One region of the Streptomyces liliifuscus genome, then DNA from elsewhere that is predicted to be linked to it. Evidence: riboswitches for the same ligand, from Rfam matches in the RefSeq annotation. Region 1 holds a riboswitch; the other holds the start of a gene.
What was found. Region 1 has a riboswitch for glycine ahead of gcvT (glycine cleavage system aminomethyltransferase GcvT). Riboswitches for the same ligand answer to the same signal wherever they lie in the genome.
Positions count from the first base shown of each region.

Region 2: it holds a riboswitch for glycine, as region 1 does, so the genes downstream of both, gcvP (aminomethyl-transferring glycine dehydrogenase) here and gcvT (glycine cleavage system aminomethyltransferase GcvT) in region 1, are expected to answer to the same signal.

Region 1 covers NZ_CP066831.1:3,604,646-3,619,884, reverse strand. The annotation lists gene JEQ17_RS15190 (glycoside hydrolase family 25 protein) at 1-478, opposite strand, end outside; gene JEQ17_RS15185 (L-serine ammonia-lyase) at 571-1,938, opposite strand; gene glyA (serine hydroxymethyltransferase) at 2,073-3,350, opposite strand; gene gcvH (glycine cleavage system protein GcvH) at 3,364-3,741, opposite strand; gene gcvT (glycine cleavage system aminomethyltransferase GcvT) at 3,874-5,001, opposite strand; glycine riboswitch at 5,035-5,162, opposite strand; glycine riboswitch at 5,163-5,267, opposite strand; gene JEQ17_RS15165 (AAA family ATPase) at 5,503-6,189, shown strand; gene JEQ17_RS15160 (enhanced serine sensitivity protein SseB) at 6,306-7,094, shown strand; gene JEQ17_RS15155 (enhanced serine sensitivity protein SseB C-terminal domain-containing protein) at 7,349-8,140, shown strand; gene JEQ17_RS15150 (ABC transporter permease) at 8,546-9,559, shown strand; gene JEQ17_RS15145 (ABC transporter substrate-binding protein) at 9,621-11,411, shown strand; gene JEQ17_RS15140 (ABC transporter permease) at 11,529-12,527, shown strand; gene JEQ17_RS15135 (ABC transporter ATP-binding protein) at 12,524-13,621, shown strand; gene JEQ17_RS15130 (ABC transporter ATP-binding protein) at 13,645-14,973, shown strand; gene JEQ17_RS15125 (trimeric intracellular cation channel family protein) at 14,998-15,239, shown strand, end outside.
Region 2 covers NZ_CP066831.1:9,030,009-9,045,247, forward strand. The annotation lists gene JEQ17_RS38965 (DUF881 domain-containing protein) at 1-716, shown strand, start outside; gene JEQ17_RS38970 (small basic family protein) at 713-1,045, shown strand; gene JEQ17_RS38975 (DUF881 domain-containing protein) at 1,051-1,986, shown strand; gene JEQ17_RS38980 (FHA domain-containing protein) at 2,048-2,983, shown strand; gene ftsR (transcriptional regulator FtsR) at 3,026-3,760, shown strand; gene JEQ17_RS38990 (bifunctional nuclease family protein) at 3,847-4,320, shown strand; gene JEQ17_RS38995 (MerR family transcriptional regulator) at 4,535-5,167, shown strand; gene JEQ17_RS39000 (DNA polymerase IV) at 5,327-6,880, shown strand; gene JEQ17_RS39005 (PRC-barrel domain-containing protein) at 6,896-7,270, opposite strand; glycine riboswitch at 7,375-7,470, shown strand; gene gcvP (aminomethyl-transferring glycine dehydrogenase) at 7,658-10,543, shown strand; gene JEQ17_RS39015 (DUF5999 family protein) at 10,647-10,850, opposite strand; gene JEQ17_RS39020 (hypothetical protein) at 11,234-11,830, opposite strand; gene JEQ17_RS39025 (glutamate-cysteine ligase family protein) at 12,399-13,919, shown strand; gene JEQ17_RS39030 (substrate-binding and VWA domain-containing protein) at 13,982-15,239, opposite strand, start outside.

The DNA.
Region 1 (15,239 bases):
ACTGGTGGAAGCGCCACTTGGCCTGGATCCGTGGTTTGCCCGCGGTGACGTAGTCGGCGATCCAGAGGCCGTCACCGGCATATGAGGTGTCGTCGACATTCAGCCAGTAATTCCGATTGCAATAGAGCACGACCCGGTGATTCGGTCGGAGTTCCTTCACCTTGCGGATGAAGCGGTCTTTTTCGGCGTTCGAGGCGTGGGTGCCGTCGCCTGTTGTCTCCCAGTCGACGGCGAGGATGTCGCCGGCCTTTTCGGGGGCCTTGCCGACGAAGTACTCGGCCTGGGCCGTGAGGTTGCCCGGCCAGAGGAAGTGGTAGAAGCCGACCACGCAGCCGGCGTCACGCGCCCGCTTCGTCTGCGCGCTCAGCTTCGGGTTGACGTATGTGCGGCCTTCGGTGGCCTTGACGAAGACGAAGGAAACGCCTTCGGTGCTGTACGAGGACGACTGGTAGGCGCTTACGTCGATGCCGCGCAGCATGGTGGTTCCTCCGTGCGGTGGGGGGACGGGTGCTGGTGGTGCCTGTGGGGGGCAACTTCCTTTGCTCTTCCCCCACTTCGCCCGTCCCACCCTCAGCACTCGATGATGTTCACCGCCAGCCCGCCCCGCGCCGTCTCCTTGTACTTGACGCTCATGTCCGCGCCCGTTTCCTTCATCGTCTTGATGACCTTGTCGAGGGACACCTTGTGGGAGCCGTCGCCACGCATGGCCATCCTGGCCGCCGTGACGGCCTTGACCGCGGCCATGCCGTTGCGTTCGATGCAGGGGATCTGGACGAGGCCGCCGACCGGGTCGCAGGTGAGGCCGAGGTTGTGTTCCATGCCGATCTCCGCGGCGTTCTCGACCTGTTCGGGAGAGCCGCCGAGCACCTCGGCCAGTGCGCCCGCCGCCATCGAGCAGGCCGAGCCGACCTCGCCCTGGCAGCCGACCTCGGCGCCGGAGATGGAGGCGTTCTCCTTGAAGAGCATGCCGATCGCGCCGGCCGCGAGCATGAAGCGGACGACGCCCTCCTCGTCCGCGCCGGGCACGAAGTTGATGTAGTAGTGCAGGACCGCCGGGATGATGCCGGCCGCGCCGTTCGTCGGCGCGGTGACGACGCGGCCGCCCGCCGCGTTCTCCTCGTTCACGGCCATCGCGTACAGCGTGATCCACTCCATCGCGTGGGCCAACGGGTCGCCCTCGGCGCGCAGTTGGCGGGCCGACATGGCCGCGCGACGGCGGACCTTGAGGCCGCCCGGCAGGATGCCCTCGCGGGACATGCCGCGCGAGACGCACGCCTGCATCACCCGCCAGATGGCCAGCAGACCCTCGCGGATCTCGTCCTCGGTGCGCCAGGCCCGCTCGTTCTCCAGCATCAGGGCGGAGATCGACAGGCCCGTCTCCTTCGTCAGGCGCAGCAGTTCGTCGCCCGTGCGGAAGGGGTACTTGAGGACCGTGTCGTCCAGCTTGATGCGGTCCGCGCCCACCGCGTCCTCGTCGACGACGAACCCGCCGCCCACGGAGTAGTACGTCTTCGACAGCAGCTCGGCACCCGAGGCGTCGTACGCCCACAGCGTCATGCCGTTCGCGTGGTACGGCAGCGTCTTGCGGCGGTGCAGGATCAGATCGTTGTCGAAGGAGAAGCCGATCTCGTGCTCGTCGAGCAGGTTGATCCGCCCCGAGGACTTGATGCCCTCGACCCGGTCGTCGGCCCCCTCCACGTCCACCGTGCGCGGAGAGGCGCCCTCCAGGCCGAGCAGCACCGCCTTGGGGGTGCCGTGGCCGTGGCCGGTCGCGCCCAGTGAGCCGTACAGCTCGGCGCGTACCGAGGTCACCGAGGACAGGACGTCCTCGGTGCGCAGCCGGCGGGCGAACATCCGCGCGGCACGCATCGGGCCGACCGTGTGGGAGCTGGACGGGCCGATGCCGATCGAGAACAGGTCGAAGACCGAGATGGCCACGGGGACTCCTCAAAGCGGGGGTGGTGCAGAAGAACGAAAGGCGCGAAGCGCTGCGACCAGGGCGGTGGTGGGTGTCGGGCGGGCGGGGCACCGCGCACACCTTCCAGTGTGCGCGGTGCCCCGGTGAAACGGGACTAGTGGCCCAGACCGGGGTACAGCGGGTGCTTCTCCGCCAGTGCGGTCACCCGGGCCTTGAGCGCCTGCGCGTCGGCCTCCCCGAAGGACGCGGGGGCCTTCAGCGCCTCGGCGATGACGTCCGCGACCTCGGCGAAGTCCTCGGCGGTGAAGCCGCGGGTGGCGAGGGCGGGCGTGCCGATCCGCAGGCCCGAGGTGACCATCGGCGGGCGAGGGTCGTTCGGGACGGCGTTGCGGTTGACCGTGATGCCGACCTCGTGGAGACGGTCCTCGGCCTGCTGGCCGTCCAGCTCGGAGTCGCGCAGGTCGACCAGGATCAGATGGACGTCCGTACCGCCGGAGAGGACGTTCACGCCGGCCGCGCGGGTGTCGGGCGCGGTGAGCCGCTCGGCGAGGATCCGGGCGCCCTCGACCGTGCGGCGCTGGCGCTCCTTGAAGTCCTCCGAGGCGGCGACCTTGAAGGAGACGGCCTTGGCGGCGATCACGTGCTCCAGGGGGCCGCCCTGGAAGCCCGGGAAGACGGACGAGTTGAGCTTCTTCGCGAAGGCCTTCTTGGCGAGGATGATCCCGCCGCGGGGGCCGCCCAGCGTCTTGTGGGTGGTGGAGGTGACGACGTCCGCGTGCTCCACCGGGTTCGGGTGGAGGCCGGCCGCGACCAGACCCGCGAAGTGCGCCATGTCGACCCACAGGAAGGCCTCGACCTCGTCCGCGATGCGGCGGAACTCGGCGAAGTCCAGCTGCCGCGGGTACGCCGACCAGCCGGCGATGATGACCTTCGGGCGGTGCTCCTTGGCGAGCCGCTCGACCTCGGCCATGTCGACGAGGCCGGCCTCGTCCACGTGGTACGCGACCACGTTGAACTGCTTGCCGGAGAAGTTGAGCCGCATCCCGTGGGTCAGGTGGCCGCCGTGGGCCAGGTCCAGGCCGAGGATGGTGTCGCCGGGCTGGGCCAGCGCGAACAGCGCGGCCTGGTTGGCGGAGGCGCCCGAGTGCGGCTGGACGTTGGCGTACTCGGCGCCGAACAGCTCCTTGACCCGGTCGATGGCGATCTGCTCGGCGACGTCGACGTGCTCGCAGCCGCCGTAGTAGCGGCGGCCAGGGTAGCCCTCGGCGTACTTGTTGGTGAGGACCGAGCCCTGGGCCTCCATGACGGCGACCGGGGCGAAGTTCTCCGAGGCGATCATTTCGAGGGTGGACTGCTGGCGGTTCAGCTCGGCGTCGACGGCGGCGGCGACGTCCGGGTCGAGCTCGTGGAGGGACTGGTTCAGAAGCGACATCGGTCAGGAGTCCTTAGCTGCCGGAGAATTCGGTGTACTCGTCCGCGGAGAGCAGGTCCTTCGGCTCCTCCGCGACCCGTACCTTGAACAGCCAGCCGCCCTCGAACGGGGCGGTGTTCACCAGCGCGGGGTCGTCCACGACGTCCTGGTTGATCTCGGTGATCTCACCGGAGACGGGCGAGTACAGATCGCTCACCGACTTGGTCGACTCCAGCTCGCCGCAGGTCTCGCCCGCGGTCACCGCGGAACCCACCTCCGGGAGCTGGACGTACACGACATCGCCGAGCGCGTTGGCCGCGTGCTCGGTGATGCCGACCGTCGAGACGCCGTCCTCGGCGCCCGACAGCCACTCGTGCTCCTTGCTGTAGCGCAGCTGCTGGGGGTTGCTCATGGCCTGAATTCTCCTGTACGCGGGGGAGTGCTGATGCAGGGGGACTGGGGGTGACCTGGGCTGATGTGCTCTGGGTCACTTCGTGACGCTCGCGGACCAGGGTTCACTGTCCGGCGCTCGCTGTACCAGGGTCTACTTCTGGCGCTTGTAGAACGGCAGCGCCACGACCTCGTACGGCTCGTGGCTGCCCCGGATGTCCACGCCGACACCCGGCGCGCCGGGTGCTGAGTGCGCGGCGTCCACGTACGCCATCGCGATCGGCTTGCCCAGGGTCGGTGAGGGCGCGCCGGAGGTGACCTCGCCGACGACCTTGCCGTCGGCGACGACCGGGTAACCGGCGCGCGGCACACGGCGGCCCTCGGCGATCAGGCCGACGAGGACGCGCGGGGGCTGCGACTCGGCACGGGCGGCGGCCTCGGTCAGCGCCTCGCGCCCCACGAAGTCGCCGTCCTTCTCGAACTTCACGACCCGGCCGAGCCCGGCGTCGAAGGGGGTGAGCGCGGTGCTCAGCTCATGCCCGTACAGCGGCATGCCCGCCTCCAGGCGCAGGGTGTCCCGGCAGGAGAGGCCGCAGGGCACGAGCCCGACCGGGGTGCCCGCGTCGGTCAGCGCCTGCCACAGCTTCTCGGCGTCGGCCGGGGCCACGAACAGCTCGAAGCCGTCCTCGCCGGTGTAGCCGGTGCGCGCGATCAGCGCGGGGACGCCCGCGACCGTGCCGGGCAGGCCGGCGTAGTACTTCAGGCCGTCCAGGTCGGCGTCGGTGAGGGACTTGAGGATGCCGGGGGACTCGGGTCCCTGGATCGCGAGCAGGGCGTAGGCGTCCCGGTCGTCGCGGACCTCGGCGTCGAAGCCCTCGGCCCTCTCCACGAGCGCGTCGAGAACGGTCTGGGCGTTGGAGGCGTTGGCGACGACCATGTACGTGGTCTCCGCGAGCCGGTAGACGATCAGGTCGTCGAGGATGCCGCCGTCGGCCCGGCAGATCATGGTGTAGCGGGCCCGGCCGGCCTTCACGCCCCCGATGTTGCCGACCAGCGCGAAGTCGAGCAGCGCGGCCGCCTGGGGTCCGGTCACGGTGATCTCGCCCATGTGGGAGAGGTCGAAGAGTCCGGCCTTCGTCCGTACGGCGAGGTGCTCGTCGCGCTCGGACCCATAGCGCAGGGGCATGTCCCAGCCGGCGAAATCGGTCATCGTCGCGCCGAGCGAACGATGCAGGGCGTCGAGCGCGGTATGGCGCGGGTCAACGGGGGCGTTACTGCTCACGGTGGGGCTCCCAAGGCATGACGGCGAGGTCGTTCCTCCCCATCTGTCATCGGAACCTGAGAGGTTCGCCGTGACCACCGGTCGACCGGAGGGTCACTGACTTGCACCTTGGGTGGAGCCGAAGCCCTGGTGACAGGGAACGGCCCGCTTTTCAGATGTGCCTCGCCCGCGCGGTAACGGTGCCTGAGAGATTCAAGGGAGGGACTTGCTCCTTCGGCGCCCGGACCACGTACAAGACGTGTCCGGAACTCTCCCGCGCGGATTCAAGCGGCCGGTATGCAGTTGGCGGGCACATCATTGCACGCATCGGAGCGGCGCGGCAGGGGACTCTTCGCGAGGGGGCGGGTGAGCGGCGGCCGGGCCCGGCCGCACGGCGTCCGCACAGGGTCCACAGGCATCCACAGTGATCTGTGACGGGGCTGTGGCAGGACGAGAACAGAAATGAGGGGACCAGCGCATTACCTTCTCTTTACACTCGACGGGGATGGGTCTCCCGACCCCATGGGGAGGACGATCAGGGTGAACAGGACCACGGCGTACGCCACGAGCGCGGCCATCGCGCTGCCCAAGCAGCCCACTGCCCCGGCCGGGGAGGCGTGCGGCCCGCTTCCGGCGCCCGTCGTCCGCGATCTGCGGGAGCGCGCGGGACACAGCCCGCACGGCCTCCGCTTCGGCACGTCCGATCTGGTGGTGGTCACGGGCCTGCCCGGCAGCGGCAAGTCGACCCTGATGCGCCGGGCGGTGACGGGCCGCCGCATCGACTCCCAGGACACCCGCGACCGCTGGGACGGCAGGCTGGCCCGCTTCCTGCCGTACGCGGTCTACCGGCCCCTGGTCCGCGCCGCGCACTACGCGGGCCTGCGCCGGGCCCTGCGGTCCGGCGAGGGGGTCGTGGTGCACGACTGCGGGACACAGGCCTGGGTGCGCAGCTGGCTGGCCCGGGACGCCCGGCGGCGCGGCGGCGCCCTGCACCTGCTGCTGCTCGACGTGGACCCCGGCACGGCCCTGGACGGCCAGCGCGAGAGGGGCCGCGGCGTCTCGCGGTACGCGTTCGCGCGGCACCGCGGCGCGTTCGGCCGGCTGCTGCGTTCCGTGGAGAAGGGCGACCTGCCGGACGGCTGCGGTTCGGCGGTGCTGATCGACCGTGCCGCGGCGGACGTGCTGCGGCGGGTCGACTTCGGCGACTGAGGGCCCGGTGACCGGACGGACCGAGGTCCCGGTGCGCCGGACGGACTGCGGCGGGGGAGGGCGCGTACGCGTAATCTCGACAGCCGCAGACGGCGGTTCGAGCAGGCGGTAGAGAGATGGACTTCCCGGCACAGGACATTCCGGTGCAAGCGCACCCACACCCCCATGTCGGCTGGCCCGGCAACGAGTTGGAGGCGGTACTGGCCGCCTCCCTCGGTGCGGCGTCGCCTTCCGCGGGCGCCCGGATCGTGGAGGTCATGGGCCGCAGCTTCCTGTGGGTGCCGCTGCCCGAGGGCGGCGGCCCGCACAGCGGCCCGCTCGACCTGCCCACGTTGGAGTTCGGCGGACAGGCGTACGTGCCGGTCTTCTCCTCGGAGCAGCAGTTCCGCCAGGTCGTCGGCGACCACATGTCGTACACGGTGGCGCCCGCCGTCGAGTTCGCGCGCGGTCTGCCGCCCCAGGTGGGCATCGTGGTGAACCCGGACGGCACGGTCGGGGTGCCGCTGCCGCCGCCCGCCGTGGCCGAGCTGTGCCGGGCCGGGCGTACGGAACTGGACGGGTCGGCCAGCGGCGGCCGGGTGCGGCTCTTCCAGCCGGACTGGCAGCACGACCCGGTGGACTTCCTGACCGCCGCCTCCGCCGAGTTCGCCGCGACCGGTGTCGTCCTGAGCGCCCGCCGCTGTCTGGCGAGCATCGAGGGCGGCGACCCCGTGATGTTCATCGGCGTGGAGCTGGCCCACTGGCACGACGACGCCCGCACCCTCCCCCTGGACGCCGTGGGCCGCGCCCTCGGCCGGGTCCCCGTGCGGCACCCCGTGAACCTCGTCTTCCTGGACGTGGCCCAGGACCCGGTGGGCGACTGGCTACGGACACAGGTGCGCCCGTTCTACACCTGGGCCCACTAGTTTTCGTAGCCCGGCAGGGGCGCGTCCCGAAGGGGCGCGGGGAACGGCGCGCCCAGCCACCCCCATCCCGCGGGCGGCGAACAACAGAAAGTCCCGAGCTCTCAACACCAAACCCGGCGGAGCGCAACGGTGCTGTCGGGATCGCCACTTAAGCTGGTTTCATGGCTCGGTCGGGGTGGTGCCATGTTCAAGCGAGCACGGTGCCCCGTCGAATGGACCTGTATGTCAGGGATGTCACGAAGGGGCGGTAGAAGGTGAGCGCGTCGGGCACGGCCGCGGCCGGGCAGGTCGAGCACATGCTGCGCCAAGTGACGCCCGGGCGTTACGACGCCTACGAGGCGCTCCTGCGCGCCCTCGCGACCCCGTCGTCCGGCCAGGTCTGGATGCTGCTCTGGCACGGCCAGGCGGGCTCGCCCGACGCCCAGTACGGGAACATGGAGGTCGAGGGCTTCGGCTACGCGCCCTGTGTGACCTCCGCCCAGGAGCTCTCGGCGAGCGGCTGGAACCGTTCGTACGAGGTGGTCGACGGACTCGACGTCGCCCGCACCCTCTACCCCGACCACTACGGCCTGTGGTTGAACCCGCACGCGCCGGGCGGTGGTGTCGGCATCCCCTGGCTGGATCTGCGCCGTATCTCGACCGGCCTGGAGCGGCAGCCCGCGGGCCCGCTCAGGCTGTCCGAACCGGGCATCGAGATCCCGCAGTTCTACGCCCTGCTCACGCAGAACGCGCACCGGACCACCGCCGTCAGATCGCTGCGCCGAGCCTGGGTGCAGCCCGCGCTCGGGGCGCCTTATCTGGCCATCGGCCTCGATGTGTACGACACCAGCCCGCCCGCCGTGGACTCGGTGCGGGCGATGATGCAGCAGTCCATCGGCGCGGTGCCGGACGGACTGCCGGTGTCGACGGTCGCGATGTCCGACGAGTACGACCCGGTGGCCCTGTGGCTGCGGATCAACGCGCGGCCGTTCTACGATCGTGAGGCCCACGCGGCGCCCGCCCAGGCGCCGGCGGCCGGCGGATACGGATTCCCGGGCACCTACTGAGATGACGTGGGCGCCTGCTGAGATGATTCACCGGGTCTGAGACGATCCGGTCGAAGCACCTGAGACGATCCGGGTCCTGTTGAGTCCAACCCGTGGAGCACCGCCTCCCACTCCCGCATCACCCGTGGGCGGTATGTCCCGATCTACGCGGGTAAATGGGCTGCGAGGCCCCTTTCGTACCAAAACTCCCGCGTCCGACCCCCGTTACCCGGCGTTCGGATAACGGAACCCTCCTGACAGCATCACGTTTGCGCATCCATTCACCGTCAGGTCTGGCAACAGATCGCCGAGGCGTTGAAGACTCCCGGTCCAGGGGGTTTCGCCCCCGTGTACGACGGACTGATCACGCCGCTACAGCGGCAAGTGTGGGCCGGCTACCGCCGGTTGAGAGGGGTCCCTGCCACGATGACGGCACCATTGCACGAGCCGACGGCCGAAGCCGCCCCGAGCGCGGCCGAGGAGGCGGCGCTCGTAGCCGGCTCCGCCGAGGCGAAGGCGGTACAGGGTCGTTCCCTCGGCCGCATCGCCTGGGAGCGCCTGAAGCGGGACAAGCTCGCCCTGACGGGCGGCGTCATCGTCCTCGTGCTGATCGCGATCGCGCTGCTCGCTCCCGTGATCACGAACCTGGTCGGGCAGGACCCCGAGTCCCACCACGAGGACCTGATCGATCCGCTCTTCTCGACCCCCACCGGGTCCTTCGGTGGAATCAGCGGAGACCACCTTCTCGGCGTCGAACCGGTCAGCGGCCGCGACATCTTCGCCCGGATCGTCTACGGCGCCCGCATCTCGCTGCTCGTCGGCTTCCTGTCGGCCCTGGTGGCAGTGGTGCTCGGCACCGTGCTCGGCGTCCTCGCCGGCTACTTCGGCGGCTGGGTCGACGCCCTCGTCAGCCGCGTGATGGACGGCCTGCTGGCCTTCCCGCAGCTGCTCTTCATCATCGCGCTGGTCTCGGTCATGCCGAACGAGATGCTGGGTCTGACGGGTACGGGCGTGCGCCTGTTCGTCATGATCCTGGTGATCGGCTTCTTCGGCTGGCCCTATGTGGGACGCGTGGTGCGCGGTCAGACGCTGTCCCTGCGTGAGCGCGAGTACGTGGAGGCCGCGCGCAGCCTCGGGGCCGGGCGGTTCTACATCCTGTTCAAGGAGCTGCTGCCCAACCTCGTCGCGCCGATCATCGTGTACACGACGATGATGATCCCGACCAACATCCTCACCGAGGCGGCGCTCAGCTTCCTGGGCGTGGGCGTCAAGCCGCCCACCGCCTCCTGGGGACAGATGCTCTCCTCCGCGATCGACTACTACGACTCGGACCCCATGTACATGGTGATCCCGGGTGTAGCGATCTTCATCACCGTGCTCTCCTTCAACCTCTTCGGCGACGGCGTACGCGATGCGCTCGACCCGAAGGGTTCCCGCTGAACTGCCGTACCCCCAGGGCCCCGTCATCTGTCGACGGGCCGCTACATATCGGAGGATCCGAGTGAGTACCCAACGCACCACAGGGCGGCGCAAGCAGGCCGCGGCCGCCGCAGCCGTGGTCGCTGCGCTGCTGTCCACGGCGGCGTGCGGCGGCGGCGGCAGCGACGACGACGGCGGCTCGAAGAACGGCGCGGCCGGCTTCAACGCAGCCAACAACAAGGTCGCGCAGGCCTCCCTCGTCAAGAAGGGCGGCGAGCTGAAGTTCGCGGGCGCCCAGGACGCCGACTCGTGGGACACCACGCGCGGCTACTACGGCTTCGCATGGAACTTCATGCGGTACTACAGCCGCACGCTGGTGACCGGCAAGGCGGAGCCCGGAGCCAAGGGCGCCGAGGTCACCCCGGACCTCGCCACCAGCACGGCGAAGATCTCCGACGACGGCAAGACCTACACGTACACGCTGCGTGACGGGGTCACCTGGGAGGATGGCAAGCCCATCACCTCCAAGGACGTCAAGTACGGCATCGAGCGCGTCTGGGCGCAGGACGTCCTGTCCGGCGGTCCGGTCTACCTGAAGGACGTGCTCGACCCCAAGGGTGAGTACCCGGGCCCGTACAAGGACAAGTCCAAGGACAAGCTCGGTCTGAAGGCGATCGAGACGCCGGACGACAAGACCATCATCTTCAAGCTTCCCGAGGCGAACTCGGACTTCGAGGACATCCTCGGCCTGACCTCGGCGTCCCCGGTCCGCCAGGACAAGGACACCAAGTCGAAGTACGGCCTGAAGCCCTTCTCCTCCGGCCCGTACAAGTTCCAGTCGTACACGCCGAACAAGAAGCTGGTCCTGGTCCGCAACGAGAACTGGAAGCAGTCCTCGGACCCGGTCCGCAAGGCGTACCCGGACAAGATCTCGCTGACGCTGTTCACCAACGCCAATGACATGGACCAGCGTCTGATCAACGGCGACTACGACCTGGACATCGGCCAGACCGGTCTGTCCCCGCAGGGCCGCACCACCGCCCTGAAGCAGCACAAGGCCAACCTGGACAACCCGGTCTCCGGCTACATCCGCTACGCGGTCTTCCCGCAGAGCGTCAAGCCGTTCGACAACGTCCACTGCCGCAAGGCCGTGATCTACGGCGCCGACCACGAGTCGCTGCAGACCGCTCGCGGTGGCCCGGTCGCCGGTGGCGACATCGGCACCAACATGCTGCCGCCGTCCGTCCCCGGTTCCGAGGGCCAGAAGTACGACCCGTACGAGTCGGCCACGACGAACAAGAACGGCAACGTCGCCAAGGCCAAGGAAGAGCTCAAGGCCTGCGGTCAGCCGAACGGCTTCAAGACCACCATCGCGGTCCGTAACAACAAGCCGGTCGAGGTCGCCACGGCCGAGTCCCTCCAGGCCTCGCTGAAGAAGGTCGGCATCACCGTCGACATCGACCAGTTCGACGGTGCCCAGACCACCGGCATCATCGGTAGCCCCGAGAACGTGAAGAAGAAGGGCTACGGCATCATCATCATGGGCTGGGGTCCGGACTTCCCGACCGTCCAGGGCTACGGCATGCCGCTGTGGGACAGCAAGTACATCCTCGAGAGCGGCAACAACAACTTCGCCCTGATCAAGGACAAGTCGATCGACGGTCTCTTCGACGACTACGTCAAGGAGCTCGACGAGGCGAAGAAGGTCGAGATCTCCACGGAGATCAACCACAAGGTCTCGGAGGGCGCGTACTACCTGCCCTTCGTCTTCGAGAAGTTCATCAACTGGCGCTCCAGCCGTCTCGCGAACGTCTACACGACCGACAACTACAGCGGTCAGTACGACTTCGTGAACCTCGGCCTGAAGAAGTAACACCGACCGGCGCACCCGCCATACGGCACGAAAGGCAGGTGAAGGCCGGCGCGGCGTGACCCGCGGGCCACCGGATGACCTCCGGTGGCCCGCGGCACCGCCGCCGGGCCGAGAGCAGTGCTCGCATACCTCATCAGGCGGCTCTTCGCCGCCGCAGTGATGCTGGTGGTCATCATTCTGGTGGTCTTCGGCATCTTCTTCCTCGTCCCCCGCTGGGCGGGCGTGGACCCGGCCACGATGTTCGTGGGCAAGCAGGCCGACCCCGCGGCGATCGAGGCCGTGCGGCAGAAGCTCGGTCTGGCAGACCCGATCTTCGCCCAGGTCTGGGAGTTCTTCAAAGGCCTCTTCGTCGGGCGCACCTACGCGGCCGGCGGCGACGTCACGAACTGCGCAGCCCCCTGCTTCGGCTACTCCTTCCGCAACGAGCAGGCCATCTGGCCGGTTCTCACCGACCGCTTCCCAGTGACCCTGGCTCTCGCGCTCGGTGCCGCCATCCTGTGGCTGATCTTCGGTGTCGCGGCGGGCGTGCTCTCCGCGCTCAAGCGCGGTTCCCTCTGGGACCGTGGCGCGATGATCGTCGCCCTCGGCGGCGTCTCGCTCCCCATCTACTTCACCGGCCTGCTGTCGCTCGCGATCTTCAGCTACGGACTGGGCTGGATCGACGCCCAGTACGTGCCCATCGAGGAGAGCTTCACCGGCTGGTTCGGCGGCATGATCCTGCCCTGGGTCACGCTGGCCTTCCTCTACGCGGCGATGTACGCCCGGATCACCAGAGCCACCATGCTGGAGGTCCTGGGCGAGGACTACATCCGCACGGCCCGAGCCAAGGGCCTGCGCGAACCCGTCGTCATCGGCAAGCACGCGATGCGTTCCACCATGACGCCGATCCTCACCATGCTCGGCATGGACCTCGGCGCCCTGATCGGCGGCGCGATCCTCACCGAGACCACGTTCAGCCTTCCCGGCCTCGGGCAGGCGGTTCTCAAGGCGATCAGCGACAAGGACCTGCCCGTCATCCTGGGCGTCACGCTGATCACCTCGCTCGCGGTGATCATCGCGAACCTCCTGGTGGACCTGCTGTACGCCGTGATCGACCCCCGAGTGAGGCTCTCATGACCGAACTCAGCAAGAGTGGAGCCGCGGTGAGCGAGCCCGTCAAGGACTCGCCCGCCCCCTCCGCCTTCCTCGAAGTCCGCGACCTGAAGGTGCACTTCCCGACCGACGACGGCCTGGTCAAGTCCGTCGACGGGCTCAGCTTCACGCTGGAGAAGGGCAAGACCCTCGGCATCGTCGGCGAGTCGGGCTCCGGCAAGTCGGTCACCTCGCTCGGCATCATGGGCCTGCACACCGCGGGCCAGTACGGCAAGCGCAAGGCGCAGATCTCCGGCGAGATCTGGCTCGACGGCACGGAACTGCTCTCCGCCGACCCGGACTACGTGCGCAAGCTGCGTGGCCGCGAGATGGCGATGATCTTCCAGGACCCGCTGTCGGCGCTGCACCCGTACTACACGATCGGTCAGCAGATCGTGGAGGCGTACCGGATCCACCACAAGGTCGACAAGAAGGTGGCGCGCAGGCGTGCCGTCGAGATGCTCGACCGGGTCGGCATCCCCCAGCCGGACAAGCGGGTCGACAGCTATCCGCACGAGTTCTCCGGCGGTATGCGCCAGCGCGCGATGATCGCGATGTCGCTGGTCAACAACCCCGAGCTGCTGATCGCGGACGAGCCGACGACCGCCCTGGACGTGACCGTCCAGGCGCAGATCCTCGACCTGATCCGGGACCTGCAGCAGGAGTTCGGCTCCGCGGTCATCATCATCACCCACGACCTGGGCGTCGTCGCCGAGCTCTCCGACGACATCCTGGTGATGTACGGCGGCCGTTGCATCGAGCGGGGCCCGGCCGAGAAGGTCTTCTACGAGCCCAGGCACCCCTACACCTGGGGCCTGCTCGGCTCCATGCCGCGCCTGGACCGTGAGCAGACCGAGCGGCTGATCCCGGTCAAGGGCTCCCCGCCCTCGCTGATCAACATCCCCTCGGGCTGCGCCTTCAACCCGCGCTGCTCGTACGCGGACGTCCCCAAGGACAACGTCACCCGCACGGTCCGCCCCGAGCTGACCGAGGTCGGCAGCCAGCACTGGGCCGCCTGCCACATGACGCACGAGCAGCGGGAACGGATCTGGACCGAAGAGATTGCGCCGAAGCTGTGAGTGACAAAGCAGAGGACAAACCCGTGGCCATCCCCGCGCAGAGCGACGGCACGGCGACTCTCACCAAGGACGCCGCCCCCGGCGAGACGCTCCTGAAGGTGACCGGCCTGCAGAAGCACTTCCCGATCCGCAAGGGCCTGCTCCAGCGGCAGGTCGGCGCGGTACGGGCGGTCGACGGCATCGACTTCGAGGTCAGGTCCGGCGAGACGCTCGGTGTCGTGGGCGAGTCGGGCTGCGGCAAGTCGACGATGGGCCGGCTGATCACGCGGCTGCTCGAACCGACCGCGGGCAAGGTCGAGTTCGAGGGCAAGGACATCACGCACCTCAGCGTCGCGGGCATGCGCCCGATGCGCCGTGACGTCCAGATGATCTTCCAGGACCCGTACTCGTCGCTGAACCCGCGCCACACGATCGGCACGATCATCAGCGCCCCCTTCAAGCTCCAGGGCGTCTCGCCCGAGGGCGGCATCAAGAAGGAGGTCCAGCGGCTGCTGTCGGTGGTCGGTCTCAACCCCGAGCACTACAACCGCTACCCGCACGAGTTCTCCGGCGGCCAGCGCCAGCGCATCGGCATCGCCCGCGCGCTCGCGCTCAACCCGAAGATGGTCGTGGCGGACGAGCCGGTCTCCGCGCTCGACGTGTCGATCCAGGCACAGGTGGTGAACCTGCTGGACGACCTCCAGCAGGAGCTGGGCCTCACGTACGTGATCATCGCGCACGACCTCTCCGTCGTACGCCATGTCTCGGACCGTATCGCCGTGATGTACCTCGGCAAGATCGTCGAGCTGGCCGACCGCGAGTCGCTCTACAAGGCGCCGATGCACCCGTACACCAAGGCGCTGATGTCGGCCGTGCCGATCCCGGACCCCCGGCGCAAGTCGGCCAAGAGCGAGCGCATCCTGCTCAAGGGCGATGTGCCCTCGCCGATCTCGCCGCCGAGCGGGTGCCGCTTCCACACGCGGTGCTGGAAGGCCACGCAGATCTGCACGACCACCGAGCCGCCGCTCCTGGAGCTGAAGCCCGGTCAGCAGGTGGCCTGCCACCACCCGGAGAACTTCGAGGACCAGGCACCGCAGGACACCGTGCTGCTGACCGCCGCGAAGGAGGCGGCTGAGCTGGTGGCCGACGAGGTGCTCGCGGAGTCCGCGGCGACGTCGGCGGCGGTCGCGGCCGAGGTGGCGGCAGCCACGGAGACGCCGGTCGCCAAGGAGTCCCCGGCGGTTGCCAAGGATGCTCCGGCTTCCGAGGAGGCACCGGCTTCCGAGGAAGTTCCGGTGAAGGACGCTCCCGCAGAGGCCGCCCCCGAGGCCGCCGAAGCCTCCGAGGGTGACGCTCCCGCCAAGGAGAAGTAAGTAACACCGAGCCCCTGCCTTGCAATGGAAGGCAGGGGCTCAGTGCTGGGCGAGAATGTTCGGGTGATTCAGGAACTCTTCACCCCGTCCGTCCAGCACACACTCGACCTGGTCGGCATCTTCGTCTTCGCGATCTCCGGTGCCCTGCTGGCCGTCCGCAAGAACTTCGACGTCTTCGGCATCGCCGTCCTCGCCGAGGTCACCGCGCTGGGCGGCGGGCTGTTCCGGGACCTGATCATCGGAGCCGTGCCGCCCGCGGCCTTCAC
Region 2 (15,239 bases), 5.4 Mb from region 1:
GACTCGCGGCCGGTCTGGTGCTCGCGGCCCTCGTGGTGACCGTGGGGGCCGCGCAGGCGCGGATAGCGGCCCCGGTCGTCGCCAAGGAGCGCGAGGAACTCATCGACCGCATCGACCGCGAGACGTCGGCGGCCGACAAGCTCGAGGACAGTATCGACAAGCTCCGCGACGACGTGAGCGCGCGGCAGCGCGAGGCGCTCAAGAAGCACGGCGGCGAACAGGGCGAGCTGGTGGGCATCCTGGCCGGAGCGGTCGAAGTACATGGTCCCGGCGTGAAGCTCGTCGTGAACGACGCCAAGGAAGCAGAGCAGGGCGGCGACGGCGACGCACGCGAGACGTCGGGCTTCTCCGACACCGGGCGCGTACGCGACCGCGACATGCAGCGCGTGGTCAACGGCCTGTGGGAGTCGGGCGCCGAGGCCATCTCGATCAACGGGCAGCGGCTGACCGCACTGTCCGCGATCCGGGCCGCGGGTGACGCGATACTGGTCGACAACAAGCCCCTGGTGCCGCCCTACACGGTGTTGGCGGTGGGGGACGGCGAGCGGCTGAGAACCGAGTTCCAGAACAGCGGTGACGGACAGTATCTGGACGCCCTGCGGAAGAACTTCCATATCCGGACCGGCATTTCCGTTGAGGACGACGTCCGGCTGCCCGCCGCACCGAGTGTGATCGTACGAACAGCACAACCGAGCACAGAGAAAGGCACATCGTGATCGCCGTACTGGGCCTCGTCGTGGGAGTCGTGGCTGGATTGTTGGTCCGGCCCGAGGTTCCGGCGGTGGTCGAGCCCTATCTTCCGATCGCCGTCGTCGCGGCGCTCGACGCCGTGTTCGGAGGTCTGCGGGCGATGCTCGACGGCATCTTCGACGACAAGGTCTTCGTGGTGTCGTTCCTGTCCAACGTTGTCGTGGCCGCGCTGATCGTCTTCCTCGGCGACAAGTTGGGTGTGGGCGCCCAGCTGTCCACGGGTGTCGTGGTCGTCCTCGGCATCCGGATCTTCTCCAACGCCGCGGCGATCCGTCGTCACGTGTTCCGGGCGTGAGGCCGATGAGCAACCAGGACGAGAACCCAGAGACCCCAAAGACCCCAGAGATCTCAGAGACCTCGCAGTCCCCTGAGACCCCCAGGAGCCCGGACGCCCCCGAGACCTCCGAGAACCGCCTGCGCAAGGAACTTCCCGAAGAGGTGCGGGCGGAGGAGGCGCGGGCTCGGGAGAACCCCGAGTCGCCCGACGCCGAGGCGGAACCGAGCAAGCCGGTTCTGACCGGCCGGCAGCGGCTGGTGAAGGGTCTTTGGCCGCCGCGTGTGTCGCGTGCGCAGTTCATCGTGGCCCTGCTGCTGTTCGGCCTCGGCTTCGGTCTCGCCGTCCAGGTGGCGTCCAACAGCGACAGCGACGGCGCCCTCCGCGGTGCGCGTCAGGAGGATCTCGTACGCATCCTCGATGAACTGGACGACCGCACACAGCGTCTGGAAGAGGAGAAGCAGGGGCTGGAGGATCAGCGCACCGAGCTGGAGAACAGTTCGGACCAGGCCGAGGAGGCCCGCAAGCAGACGGTCGAGAAGGAGAAGCAACTCGGCATCCTGGCGGGCACCGTGGCGGCGCAGGGTCCCGGCATCACGCTGACCATCGGGGACGAGAAGGGGACGGTCGAGGCCGACATGCTGCTCGACGCGATCCAGGAGCTGCGTGCCGCCGGGGCGGAGGCGATCCAGGTCAACGGCGTACGGGTCGTCGCGGGCACCTATCTGACGGATGTGAGCGGTGGAGTCGCCGTCGACGGGAACAAGATCAGCGCCCCCTATCGTTTCAAGGTCATCGGCAAGCCTCAGGACCTCGAACCGGCGCTCAACATCCCGGGCGGTGTGGTGCAGACTTTGGAGAAGGAGCAGGCCACTGTCACGGTGGAACGATCGGACAAGATCATCGTGGACGCCTTGCGACCGGCGAAGCGGCCTGACTACGCTCGGTCGTCCTCCCAGTGAACAGGGGGTGCTTGGGGGCCCCTCGTCGAGGGCATGAGGTTGCGGGGGGTCGACGCACCGAATGGGTGGTGCGTGGTGGAAACTGTCTGGTGGATACGGACGTTGTGAGGGTGTCCGGCTCGGCCGGTGTGTGCAATCAGGGTTCGTCCTGCCCCACGGGCGGGTCTGTTTCGGTCAAGGGGAATCGCCCGTGAAGTTGTTTGCGAAGTTGTTCGGCAAGAGCGCGCGAGAGGGCAGCGACAACGCGACTGCCCGCCATCGCGCACTGCGCCCCTCGGAGAGTGAGGACCAGGGGGACCGCCCCCTGTTCCGCGATCAGGTCGGTGGTCCGGGTGGTGACATTTCCGGTGGTCAGGGCGCGCCGTCTGTTGACCCTGCCCAGTCGGGACGCATAGGTTTCGGCTCCGACCCGTATGCGTCCAATGCCCCGACGGGGCAGCCGCGGCAGGAGGATCCGTCCATGTCGGCCCTGGTGTGTACGAGGTGCGGTAACCGCAACGCGGAGGCGAGCCGCTTCTGCTCCAACTGCGGTGCTCCGTTGCGGGCCGGGGCGACGCCCGAGCGTCCGTCGGAGACCACCTCGACGATCTCCATCTCGGGCCTTGAGGCCTACGACGCCGAGGTCACCGGCCAGACGCAGATGCCGATGCTCTCGCCCGAGGCGCAGGCCGCCGTCGACGCGCTGCCGCTCGGCTCGGCGCTCCTGGTGGTGCGCCGTGGGCCCAACTCGGGCAGCCGCTTCCTGCTGGACGGCGAGCTGACCACCGCCGGCCGTCATCCGCAGAGCGACATCTTCCTGGACGACGTGACCGTGTCGCGCCGCCATGTCGAGTTCCGTCGGGTTCCCGACGGCTCGTTCACGGTGGCGGACGTCGGCAGCCTCAACGGCACGTACGTCAACCGGGAGCGGATCGACTCGGTCCCGCTGTCGAACGGCGACGAGGTGCAGATCGGCAAGTACCGGCTGGTCTTCTACGCGAGCCAGCGGGGTATCTGACCCGCCCCCGGACCCGGTCCGGGGGGACCCTCAGGAAGGTCCATGTTTCGAACACCGAGCGGCGGTGTCGGCCACGGCACCGCCGCCATGGACAACGGACTGATGAGCATCGGCACGGTGCTCAATGTGCTGCGCGACGAGTTCCCCGAAGTCACCATCTCCAAGATCCGTTTCCTGGAGTCGGAGGGGCTCATCGAGCCGCAGCGGACACCGTCGGGGTACCGGAAGTTCAGCCCGGGCGATGTCGAGCGCCTCGGGCACGTCCTGAGGATGCAGCGGGACCACTATCTGCCCCTGAAGGTGATCCGCGAGCACCTGGACGCCGTGGAGCGCGGTGAGGCGCTGCCGTTGCCGTCCGTGGGGCGTCAGCGCGACGGCGAGGCGCTCTGCGAGCCCGAGGGGCCGACCGTGGCCAGGATCGGTCGGGCCGAGCTGCTGGCCGCCGTGGAGATCGGCGAGCAGGAGCTTCAGGAGTGGGAGTCCTACGGGCTCATCACACCGCTGCCTGAGGGGGTCTACGACGCCGAGGCGGTGACCGTGGCCGGTCTCGTCGTGGAACTGGGGCGGTTCGGGATCGAGCCGCGCCATCTGCGTGCCGTGAAGGCCGCCGCCGACCGTGAGGCCGGCCTTGTCGACCAGGTTGTGGCCCCGCTGCGGCGTCACCGCAATCCGCAGACCAGGGCGCACGCGGAGGCGCAGACCAAGGAGCTGGCGGGGCTCGCGGTGAAGCTGCACGCCGCGCTGGTGCAGTCCGCGCTCGGGGTGCGGCTGCCCTGACCCGGTGGGTCGCGCGAAGAGCGGTATCGGCCGCCCATTCCGTGCCCGACTACCCAAAGATGCCGGGCACGGCCTAGGGTTGCTGTGTGAACGAGCTCGACGTCGTAGGTGTCCGGGTCGAAATGCCCTCCAACCAACCGATCGTGCTCCTGCGTGAAGTGGGAGGCGACCGTTACCTCCCCATCTGGATCGGGCCCGGGGAGGCGACGGCGATCGCCTTCGCTCAGCAGGGCATGGCCCCCGCGCGACCGCTGACCCACGACCTGTTCAAGGACGTGCTGGAGGCCGTCGGCCAGGAGCTCACCGAGGTGCGCATCACGGACCTGCGGGAGGGCGTCTTCTACGCGGAGCTGGTGTTCGCCAGCGGGGTCGAGGTGAGCGCCCGGCCGTCCGACGCCATAGCGCTCGCGCTGCGCACCGGAACGCCGATCTACGGCAGCGACGGGGTGCTGGACGACGCCGGCATCGCGATCCCGGACGAGCAGGAGGACGAGGTGGAGAAGTTCCGCGAGTTCCTCGACCAGATCTCGCCCGAGGACTTCGGGACCAACAGCCAGTGACCCTCAGGCCCGGGCTCCAGTGACCCTCCGGGACCGCCGGACGACAGGCCGTACGGCGGTTGTCCCGAGAGCATTCGGCTAGCCTTTCCCCGCGGTGGGACACGGGAAACCACTCCTAGGGTGATTATCACTCGGCGTGCCGAGTGTGGCGGTCGTTGACGCACCCCCGGTGGCTGCCTACCGTCGAGAAGGCAGGTCAAGGACGGAGGTCGGCGTGAGAAGCAGCGGCGACGGTACGGCTGGGGGTGCCCCCGGACCCGGTCTGGGGGAGAGCAGCCCGTACCCGCTTCACAGCAGCGCGGCCGATCACGTACAGCGGCCGACAGCGGTGCCCGAGGACGGCGGGGTGGCGTCCGAGGAGGTCGGTTATCGCGGGCCCACGGCCTGCGCGGCCGCGGGCATCACCTACCGGCAGCTCGACTACTGGGCCAGAACGGGTTTGGTCGAGCCGAGCGTGCGGGCCGCCTACGGGTCGGGGACGCAGCGGCTCTACAGCTTCCGGGACGTAGTCGTCCTGAAGATCGTCAAGCGGTTCCTCGACACCGGGGTCTCGCTGCAGAACATCCGCACGACGGTCCAGCACCTGCGTGAGCGCGGGTTCCGGGACCTGGAGCGGATGACGCTGATGAGCGACGGCGCGACGGTCTACGAGTGCTCCTCGCCCGACGAGGTCCACGCGCTCCTCCAGGGCGGCCAGGGCATCTTCGGGATCGCGGTGGGCGTGGTCTGGCGGGACGTGGAGAGCGCCCTCTCACAGCTGCACGGGGAGCGGGTCGACACGGGCGAGACGCTTGTGCGGCCCAATCCGGCGGACGAGCTGGCGCGGCGGCGCAATCGCGCGGTCTGAAGCGGCGGGGCCTGTCGGGGCCGTCCGGCCCTGACGCCCGCCGCCTGCTTTCCGTCGTCCGGTGTCCGTCGTCCGGTGTCCGTCGTTCGGCTGTTCGGGCGGTCCGGCTCCGTGCCGGTCCGCAGTGCATTGTCAGTGGCGTAGGGCAGCATCGGACATGTGAGAACCGCGCCCACGATCCTGCATCTCGACATGGATGCCTTCTACGCCTCGGCGGAGCAGGCGGCCAAGCCGAGCCTGCGCGGGAAAGCGGTCATCGTGGGCGGGCTCGGGCCGCGGGGCGTGGTGGCGACCTGCTCGTACGAGGCACGGGTCTTCGGGGTGCATTCGGCGATGCCCATGGCGCAGGCCCGCCGGCTGGCGCCGAACGCCGCGTATCTCGTACCGCGCTTCGGGCTCTACCGGGACATCAGCGAGCAGGTGATGGGCCTGTTGCGGGATCTGTCGCCGCTGGTGGAGCCGTTGAGCCTGGACGAGGCGTTCGTGGATCTGGAGGCCGGGCGGACGGCCTGGGACGCGGAGTCGGCGCGGCTGACCGGGGTGAAGCTGCGCGGGGACATCAGGGCCGTCACCGGTCTGACCGGCTCCGTGGGTCTCGCCGCCTCCAAGATGCTCGCGAAGATCGCCTCCGAGCAGGCCAAGCCCGACGGGCTGGTGCTGATCGAGCCGGGCACCGAGCGGGAGCTGCTGGCCCCCATGTCCGTACGCACGCTGCCGGGCGTGGGGCCCGCCACGGGGGACCATCTGCGGCGGGCCGGGATCACCACGGTCGGGGAGATCGCCGAGGCGGGCGAGGACGAGCTCGTACGGCTCCTGGGGAAGGCCCACGGGGTCGCGCTGTACGCCATGGCGCTCGCGCACGACGTGCGGCCCGTGGTGGCCGAGCGGGACACCAAGTCGGTCTCCGTCGAGGACACGTACGACGTGGACATCCATGACCGGGTGCGAGTGCGGATGGAGGTCCAGCGGCTCGCCGACCGGTGTGTGGGGCGGTTGCGGGACGCGCATCTGTCGGGGCGGACCATCGTGCTGAAGGTCCGGCGGTACGACTTCTCGACGCTGACCCGGTCCGAGACGCTCAGGGGGCCCACGGACGACCCCGCGGTGGTGCGGGAGGCCGCCGCGCGGTTGCTGGAGTCCGTGGACACCACGGGCGGCGTACGGCTGCTGGGGGTGGGGGTCTCGGGGCTCGCCGACTACACGCAGGAGGATCTCTTCGCGCAGGCTCGGACGGCTGCCGCCGCTGCGGCCGCTGTCGCTGCCGCCGAGGAGGTCGAGCACGCGGAGAAGGAAGAGGTCGAGGAGGCGGTGGAGGAGCCGGTGCCTCCGGCGGAGCGGCGGTGGCATGCGGGGCACGATGTGCGGCATGCCGAGTTCGGGCACGGGTGGGTGCAGGGGAGTGGGCTGGGGCGGGTGACTGTGCGGTTCGAGACGCCGGGTTCCCCTCCGGGGCGGGTGCGGACGTTTCGGAGTGATGATCCTTTGTTGGAGGTTGCGGAGCCGTTGCCGTTGGTTGAGCGGCGGCCTGGGGGTGTGGGGGCGCCTGCGGGGTCGCCTGCGGCGGGCGGGGAGGGTGACGGGGGTGCGATTGTGGCTGCGGGTGCGTGGGGGCTGGTCGCGCAGTTCCCCGCGCCCCTGAAGAGTGCGCAGTTCTCCGCGCCCCCAAAGAAAGCCAGGGCCGCTGTCGCTCCTGGGGGTGGGTGGTTTCCGTGACCCCTGAAACGTTCCCTACGGGGACTCGTCCTTGCCTGCCAGGTGGCCGAAGTCGTGGTCCGGGAAGGGGGGTGGGGGGGCTACGTCCAGGCCGTAGTGGTGGTAGAGCTGGAGTTCTTGTTCGGGGGAGAGGTGGCGGCCCACTCCGAAGTCGGGGGCGTCCTTGATCAGGGCGCGTTCGAAGGGGACGCGCAGGGCCCCGTCGGCCAGCTCGCTGGGCTCCAGGGGGACGAAGGCGTCTCTGCTGAACAGGCCGGTGCGTATGGCCGCCCACTCCGGTACGCCGGTCGCATCGTCGAGGTAGACCTCGTCGACCGTGCCGATTTTGGTGCCGTTGCGGTCGAACGCCTTGCGGCCTATCAGGTTGCGCGGATCGATGTCGGTCTGCACGGGCCCTCCAGCTGCTCGCAACTCATCCGTAAGCACTACGAAAGAGCACTTTGAGGAGGGCGGCCACTCGAGGGAACCCCGCTGGTACGCTGGGCAACGGCTGCTGACCCCGTGCGGGAGAGTCCTCCAGGCTTCATCGGAGGCGCCGAAGGAGCAAATCCTCCCCGGAATCTCTCAGGCCCACGTACCGCATGGACGAGGTCACTCTGGAAAGCAGAGCGGTGTTCGAGTTTTTTTGGACGGGTTCCGCTCTCACCGACGGTGAAAGCCGGTGCGCCTTCACGGGCGGGCCGGTGAAGCTCTCAGGTTGAGATGACAGAGGGGGAGGCCGTCCGGGCACCCATGCAGTGGTGCCCTCGAAGGTCGTCAGACCAGGAGGCCTCCGCAATGACCGTCCATCGTATTCCGCTCTCAGAGCTCGAACAGGGAATCCCCTTCGAGCAGCGCCACATCGGGCCCGACACCGAAGCCCGGGCCAAGATGCTCGCGCACGTGGGGTACGGCTCGCTCGACGAGCTGACGGCCGCCGCGGTCCCGGATGTGATCAAGAACGCCGACTCGCTCGAACTGCCGGGCGCCCGCACCGAGGCCGAGGTACTGGCCGAGCTGCGCTCCCTCGCGGACCGCAACCAGGTGCTGGATTCCATGATCGGGCTCGGTTACTACGGGACGTTCACGCCGCCTGTCATTCTGCGCAACGTCATGGAGAGTCCGGCCTGGTACACGGCGTACACGCCCTACCAGCCCGAGATCTCACAGGGCCGGCTCGAGGCGCTGCTGAACTTCCAGACCGTGGTCGCCGAGCTGACCGGACTGCCGACCTCCGGAGCCTCGCTGCTCGACGAGGGCACGGCGGCCGCCGAGGCCATGGCGCTGTCGCGGCGCATGGGCAAGAACAAGAAGGGCCTGTTCCTCGTCGACGCGGACACCATGCCGCAGACCATCGCCGTGATCGAGACCCGCGCCGAGCCGACCGGCGTCGAGGTCGTCGTCGCCGACCTGAGTGACGGCATTCCGGCCGGGCTCGCCGAGCGCGAGATCAACGGCGTGCTCCTCCAGTACCCCGGCGCCTCCGGTGCCGTACGGGACCTCAAGCCCGTCGTCGAGCAGGCGCACGAGTTGGGCGCGGTCGTCACCGTCGCCGCCGATCTGCTCGCCCTGACGTTGCTCGCCTCGCCCGGTGAGCTCGGCGCCGACATCGCGGTCGGCACGACCCAGCGCTTCGGTGTGCCGATGGGCTTCGGCGGGCCGCACGCCGGATACATGGCCGTGCGCGAGAAGTTCGCGCGCAGCCTGCCGGGCCGGCTGGTCGGCGTCTCGGTCGACGCGGACGGCAACAAGGCGTACCGGCTCGCGCTGCAGACGCGTGAGCAGCACATCCGCCGTGAGAAGGCGACCAGCAACATCTGTACGGCTCAGGTGCTGCTCGCCGTGATGGCCGGGATGTACGCCGTCTATCACGGTCCCGAGGGCCTGAAGGGCATCGCCCGGCGCACCCACCGGTACGCCACAATCCTCGCCGCGGGTCTGAAGGCCGGCGGGGTCGAGGTCGTCCACGAGGCGTACTTCGACACGCTGACCGTGCGGGTGCCGGGCAAGGCGGCCGAGACGCTCGCGGCGGCGCGCCGGGGCGGGGTCAACCTCCGGCTCGTCGACGCAGACCATCTGTCCCTCGCCTGCGACGAGACCACCACGCGGGCTCAACTGGGCGCCGTCTGGGCCGCGTTCGGGGTCGACGGTGACGTGGCCGTGCTGGACGGGGCGACGGAGGACACGCTGCCGGCCGCGCAGCTGCGCACCGACGAGTACCTCACGCACCCGGTCTTCCACCAGTACCGTTCCGAGACCGCGATGCTGCGCTACCTGCGCCGGCTCGCCGACCGCGACTACGCGCTCGACCGGGGCATGATCCCGCTGGGCTCCTGCACGATGAAGCTCAACGCGACGACCGAGATGGAGCCGGTGACCTGGCCCGAGTTCGGGCAGCTGCACCCCTTCGCGCCCGCCGAGCAGGCGCAGGGCTATCTCACGCTCATCCGTGAGCTGGAGGAGCGGCTCGCCGAGGTCACCGGGTACGACAAGGTGTCGCTGCAGCCCAACGCCGGTTCGCAGGGCGAGCTGGCCGGTCTGCTGGCCGTACGCGGCTATCACCGGGCCAATGGCGACGAGCAGCGCACGGTCTGCCTCATCCCGTCGTCCGCGCACGGGACGAACGCCGCGAGCGCGGTGATGGCCGGGATGAAGGTCGTCGTCGTGAAGACCGCCGACGACGGCGAGATCGACGTCGAGGACCTGCGGGCCAAGATCGAGCAGCACCGCGACGAGCTGTCGGTGCTGATGATCACGTACCCCTCGACGCACGGGGTGTTCGAGGAGCACGTCGCCGACATCTGCGCCCAGGTGCACGAGGCGGGCGGCCAGGTGTACGTCGACGGCGCCAACCTCAATGCGCTGGTGGGGCTCGCCAAGCCGGGGCACTTCGGTGGCGACGTCTCGCACCTGAACCTGCACAAGACGTTCTGCATCCCGCACGGCGGCGGCGGTCCCGGCGTGGGTCCGGTCGGGGTGCGCTCGCACCTGGCGCCGTACCTGCCGAACCACCCGCTGCAGCCGGCCGCCGGCCCGGAGACCGGCGTGGGCCCGATCTCGGCCGCTCCCTGGGGCTCCGCGGGCATCCTGCCCATCTCCTGGGCGTACGTCCGTCTCATGGGCGGTGAGGGGCTCAAGCGGGCCACCCAGGTCGCCGTGCTCAGTGCCAACTACATCGCCAAGCGTCTTGAGCCGCACTACCCGGTGCTCTACACCGGTCCCGGCGGGCTGGTGGCGCACGAGTGCATCATCGATCTGCGGCCGCTGACCAAGGCGACCGGTGTGAGCGTCGACGACGTCGCCAAGCGGCTGATCGACTACGGGTTCCACGCGCCGACGATGTCGTTCCCGGTGGCCGGGACGCTGATGATCGAGCCCACGGAGAGCGAGGATCTGACCGAACTCGACCGGTTCTGCGAGGCGATGATCGCCATCCGTGGGGAGATCGAGAAGGTCGGTTCGGGCGAGTGGGCGGCGGACGACAACCCGCTGCGGAACGCCCCGCACACGGCCGCCGCGCTCGGCGACGCCTGGGAACACGCGTACAGCCGCGAGGAGGCCGTCTTCCCGGCGGGTGTCTCGGCCGCTGACAAGTACTGGCCGCCGGTGCGCCGGATCGACCAGGCGTACGGCGACCGGAACCTGGTCTGCTCCTGCCCGCCGCTGGACGCCTACGAAGAGTAATCACCGACAGACATGCGTCGGGGCCGGTTCCGGGATTGCTTCCCGGGCCGGCCCCTCATGTGTCCGGACGGCCTGCCACGCCGCCCTTGGCGTACCGCGCCGCTCAGGCGGCGGTCATCACGTCCATGGCCACAGGGCGATGTGGAGCGATGATCCGGCCGTCCGGCAGGAGCTCACCGGTGTCCTCGAAGAGGAGAACGCCGTTGCACAGCAGGCTCCATCCCTGCTCCGGGTGGTGCGCCACAAGAAGCGCGGCCTCCCGGTCGGCGGAGTCGGCTGTCGGGCACGGTGGCTGGTGCTGGCACATTGATGGGATCTTTCGCTTTGGTGTGAGGTCGGTGATCGGTGTCGTGTCTGTTCCGCGGCTCGAACTGATGCTCATTGCCGCCCCCCGTTTGTCAGATGGTCCGGAACCCAGTGTTGCCCTACGGGCGTCAATCCGCAGGGATTTGGCGTCAGCGCTCCTCACAGGTTGATGACGCATCACCCGTGCGGACGGTTCATTCCAACTGGGCTGTCTCTTCGGGTGGTTAGTAATGGTCGGATGGGGCTAGTCCGGACGGGCCGGGGGTGCGCAGCGTCCCTCGGTCGTCACTCCACGCAACACCGTCCCCAAAGCAGTTCCGTCCCCGCGCAGCAGCGTGCCCCGCGGCCGGGGTGGGGCCGCGGGGCACGGAAGCCGGGGTGCGCTCAGGCGGGTGAGCCGAGCAGCGGGGCGGGCGTCGGCGTCGGTGTGAGCCGATGGGTCAGGACGGGCAGCAGCTCGGCCACGCGGTGCGGTCGGTGCGCGGCGATGCCGGGCGGGGCGGGAGCCAGTGGCACCAGGAGGTCGGTGGCCGCCGGATGGCCCTCGGCGCCGTCGGCCGCGCAGTCGCCGTGCAGCCAGAGTGTGAGCATGTAGAGCTCGGGTACGGACAACAGACGGGCCTGGTACGACCCGGTCATCGTCTCGGCCTGGCGCAGGGCGCGCTCGGTGGCGGTGACGTACGGGCCCTCGAAGAAGTGCGAGAAGGCCCAGCCGTCGGGGGTCAGCCTCGTTTCCGCGGCAGCCACGGCGCGTTCGCCGCAGCGGATCAGGAAGCGCCACCCGGCCAGGCGGGTGGCGGAGGTGCCCGCCGGGGTGATCCGGTCGAGTACGTGGACGGGCAGCGGCAGATCGGGTGTGGCGGGTCCCTGGGCGTTGCGCAGGGACGGGGTACGCGCTTCACGGACCGCGGTGGGGGAACCGAGGGCGGTGAGGACGGTGCGCAACGCGGGCGCGGGAGCCGGGGGCACATGCAGCGGCATGGTGGGTCGCCTCTCATTCGACAGGCATGGTGGCGCGAGGGCGGGGGCGGACGGCGCTGTCAGCTCTCGGGTCAGAGGGGCGAGGGCCCAAGGTCCGGTCGTCAAAGTGACGTCGTTCGCACGAAGGGTCGGCCGCGTGGCGGGCGGCACTTTGACGGCAGGACCTACCATGGCGAACGCCAACTCTCTGCCTCGTTCGCGGAGTTTATACGACACGTGTTCTGACGGTGTTTCGTCTAGCCGTTCCGCGCATTAAGGGCAAGAGACAATTCGGTCGGCGTGACGTGCGTTTGGTCCTGGTTCTCCAGGGGTACCCGTCGATGACCTCGGAATATGCCACCGGGGTGGACGGCCGGTTCCTGTCGGCGTTTTTCACGACAGGGCAGATCGTCGAAAGCGAGCACTGACCCATGCCTGGTGAATGTGCCTGTGGGCATCTGCGTTCGGAGTAGCGCCCGGGGGGTCTGTTCCGGGGCGTTATCGATCACACTGCCTGGGCATCATCCCACGTGACCCGGGACATCAGCGGCCGGTTCGTCGGGCTGCCCAGTCGAGGAGGGACACTTCGATGGGGGAGAAGGTCGTGGCGGGGCCGATCGGTCTGTCCGATCGGCAGCGGTACCGCGAAAAGCTTCAGCAGTGTCTGGCGGGGCTGGCGCGGTTGCTGGCGGAGAAGCGGTTCGACCGCCCCAAGAATCTCATGGGCCTGGAGATCGAGCTGAATCTCGCCGGTCCTGGCGGCATGCCGAGAATGATGAATGCGCAAGTACTCGAGCGCATCGCGAGCCGGGATTTCCAAACAGAACTCGCCATGTTCAATCTGGAAGTCAACATTGCTCCCCATCGGCTCGGCGGCCGTGTATTCGACCGGCTCGCCGAGGAGTTGCGCACGTCACTCGCATATGCCCACCGGAAGGCGAACGAGGTCGATGCCGGAATCGTGATGATCGGTATTCTGCCGACGATCGCCCGCGACGACCTGGTCTCCGCGAACCTTTCCGACGTGGACCGCTACACGCTGCTCAACGACCAGATCGTGGCGGCACGCGGCGAGGACTTCAGGCTGGACATCGAGGGTGTGGAGCGGCTCAGCTGCACCTCGGCGTCCATCGCGCCCGAAGCCGCCTGCACCTCCGTGCAGTTGCACCTCCAGGTCACGCCCGGACGCTTCGCCGATGTGTGGAACGCGGCGCAGGCGGTGGCCGCCGTCCAGGTCGCGGTGGGCGCCAACTCTCCCTTCCTGTTCGGCCGCGAGCTGTGGCGCGAGTCGCGGCCCCCGCTGTTCCTGCAGTCCACCGACACCCGTCCGCCCGAGCTCCAGGCGCAGGGGGTCCGGCCGCGCACATGGTTCGGGGAGCGCTGGATCTCGTCGGCGTACGACCTGTTCGAGGAGAACCTGCGGTTCTTCCCGCCCCTGTTGCCCATCTGCGACGAGGAGGATCCGCAGAGCGTCCTCGACAAGGGCGGCACGCCCCGGCTCGCCGAACTCGTGCTCCACAACGGCACCATCTACCGCTGGAACCGCCCGGTGTACGGCATCGACGACGGCGTCCCGCATCTGCGCGTGGAGAACCGCGTGCTGCCCGCGGGCCCCACGGTCACCGACGTCATCGCCAACGCGGCCTTCTACTACGGGCTCGTACGGGCCCTCGCGGGCGAGGCGCGGCCGGTGTGGACACGGCTGCCCTTCGAGGCCGCGGCCACCAACTTCGACCAGGCCTGCCGGTACGGCATCGACGCGCGGCTGGAGTGGCCGCGACGCGGCAGGTACGGCGGGACCACGAAGATGCCCGCGACACAGCTGGTGCTGGACGAACTGCTGCCCCTCGCGGCGGCGGGCCTGGACGCGTGGGGCGTCGAGCCGGCCGACCGGGACCTCTACCTCGGTGTCATCGAGGAGCGCTGCAAGCGGGGCGTCAACGGGGCCTCCTGGCAGTCCCGTACGTTCCACAAGGCGCTGGAGGGTGGCATGGGGCGGGATGCGGCGCTGGCCGCCATGACGAAACGATACGCCGAGCTGATGCACCTCGGTGAGCCCGTACACGCCTGGCCGGTCGGGTTACCGGCGCCCGCCGTTTCGCTCGGGTGAGGTCGGCGGGGTGACGTGTGGTGGTCGGTGAGCGGACGTGTCGTGGTGCGGTGAGCGGGTGATCACCTTTGGTCGCCGGCCCGTACGACGGCCTTGAGGATCACCGAGTGGATCTGGGACGGGTCGGTGACCAGATGGGCCGACCCCCCGGTCGCCTCGGCGATCTCGTCGAGCTCCTTCTTGTCGGCCTCGGGACCCACCGCGATCGCGATCAGCGGTACCGGGCGGTCCGGATCGGTCAGCTGCCGGAGCTGGGTGACGAGGGCGGAGCGCGAGATGCTCCCCGGGTCGTCGTTCGCGCCGTCGGTCAGCAGTACCAGCCCGTTGAACTTGCCCTTCGTGTAGGAGGCCGTGGCCTCCTTGTACGCCGCCAGCGTGGTGTCGTACAGGCCTGTGGCGCCGTCCTTGACCGGCTTCAGGCTGTCGAAGGCCGCCGACAGCAGGTCCCGCTGGGTGCTGCCTGCCGCACGGCCGGCCAGCCGCTCGGTCGGAACGAGCACGCGGTAGTCGCGTTCGCCGTCGACCTTCCTGGAGAACGTCCAGAGCCCCACCTCGTCCTGAGGGGTGAATGAGGCCAGTGCTTGCGACAACGCCGCCTTGGTCACCTCCATACGGGACTCGCTGGTGCCCGGCACCGGCTTCGACATGGACGCGGAGATGTCGACGACCGTGGTGAGCCGGGCGCTCCGCACGGTGATCGTCCACATGCCGAGGGCCTCCTCGACCTCCTTGTCCGTGACCGGCTCCTCCGGCAGCTCCTTGTACGGCTGCGGGGCGCGGCCGCCGGCGCGGGTCACCAGCTTGTCCGGGATGTCGTCGTCATCCGTACGGAAGCCGTGCTTCTCCAGGATCCGGCGCCCTTCCGGTTCGCCGAGGAGGGTCATGAACCGCAGCGCGGCCCGGCTCTCGTCCGTCGTCAGCGCCGGCTCGTCCACCAGCGCGAACGGGTAGTCGAGCAGGGGCGAGCCGTCCTTCGGATAGAAGAAGTCGAGGTCGTCGCCGCTGTCCGCGGTCGTGTTGTACGCGAACGCCGCCTGCTCGGAGAGGATCAGCGCCTGGTTGCGCTTCGGGTTGCCCTGCTCGGTGCCGGAGAGGTCGCGGGGCAGGGTGTCCAGGACCTGGCTGTCGCTGTCGGAGGCGCGCAGCGAGAGGGCCTTCGCGGTGGCCGCCGCCAGGATGTCGCCGTCCTTGGCCCTGCCCACCGCGTGCGTCAGACGCGTCAGGGCGAGCAGACCGGTGGCACTGCGCGACGGGTTGCCCGCCCCGAGTCTCAGCCGCTCGCTCGTCGTCGTCGCGTCCGCCAGCTCGGTCCAGCTGTAT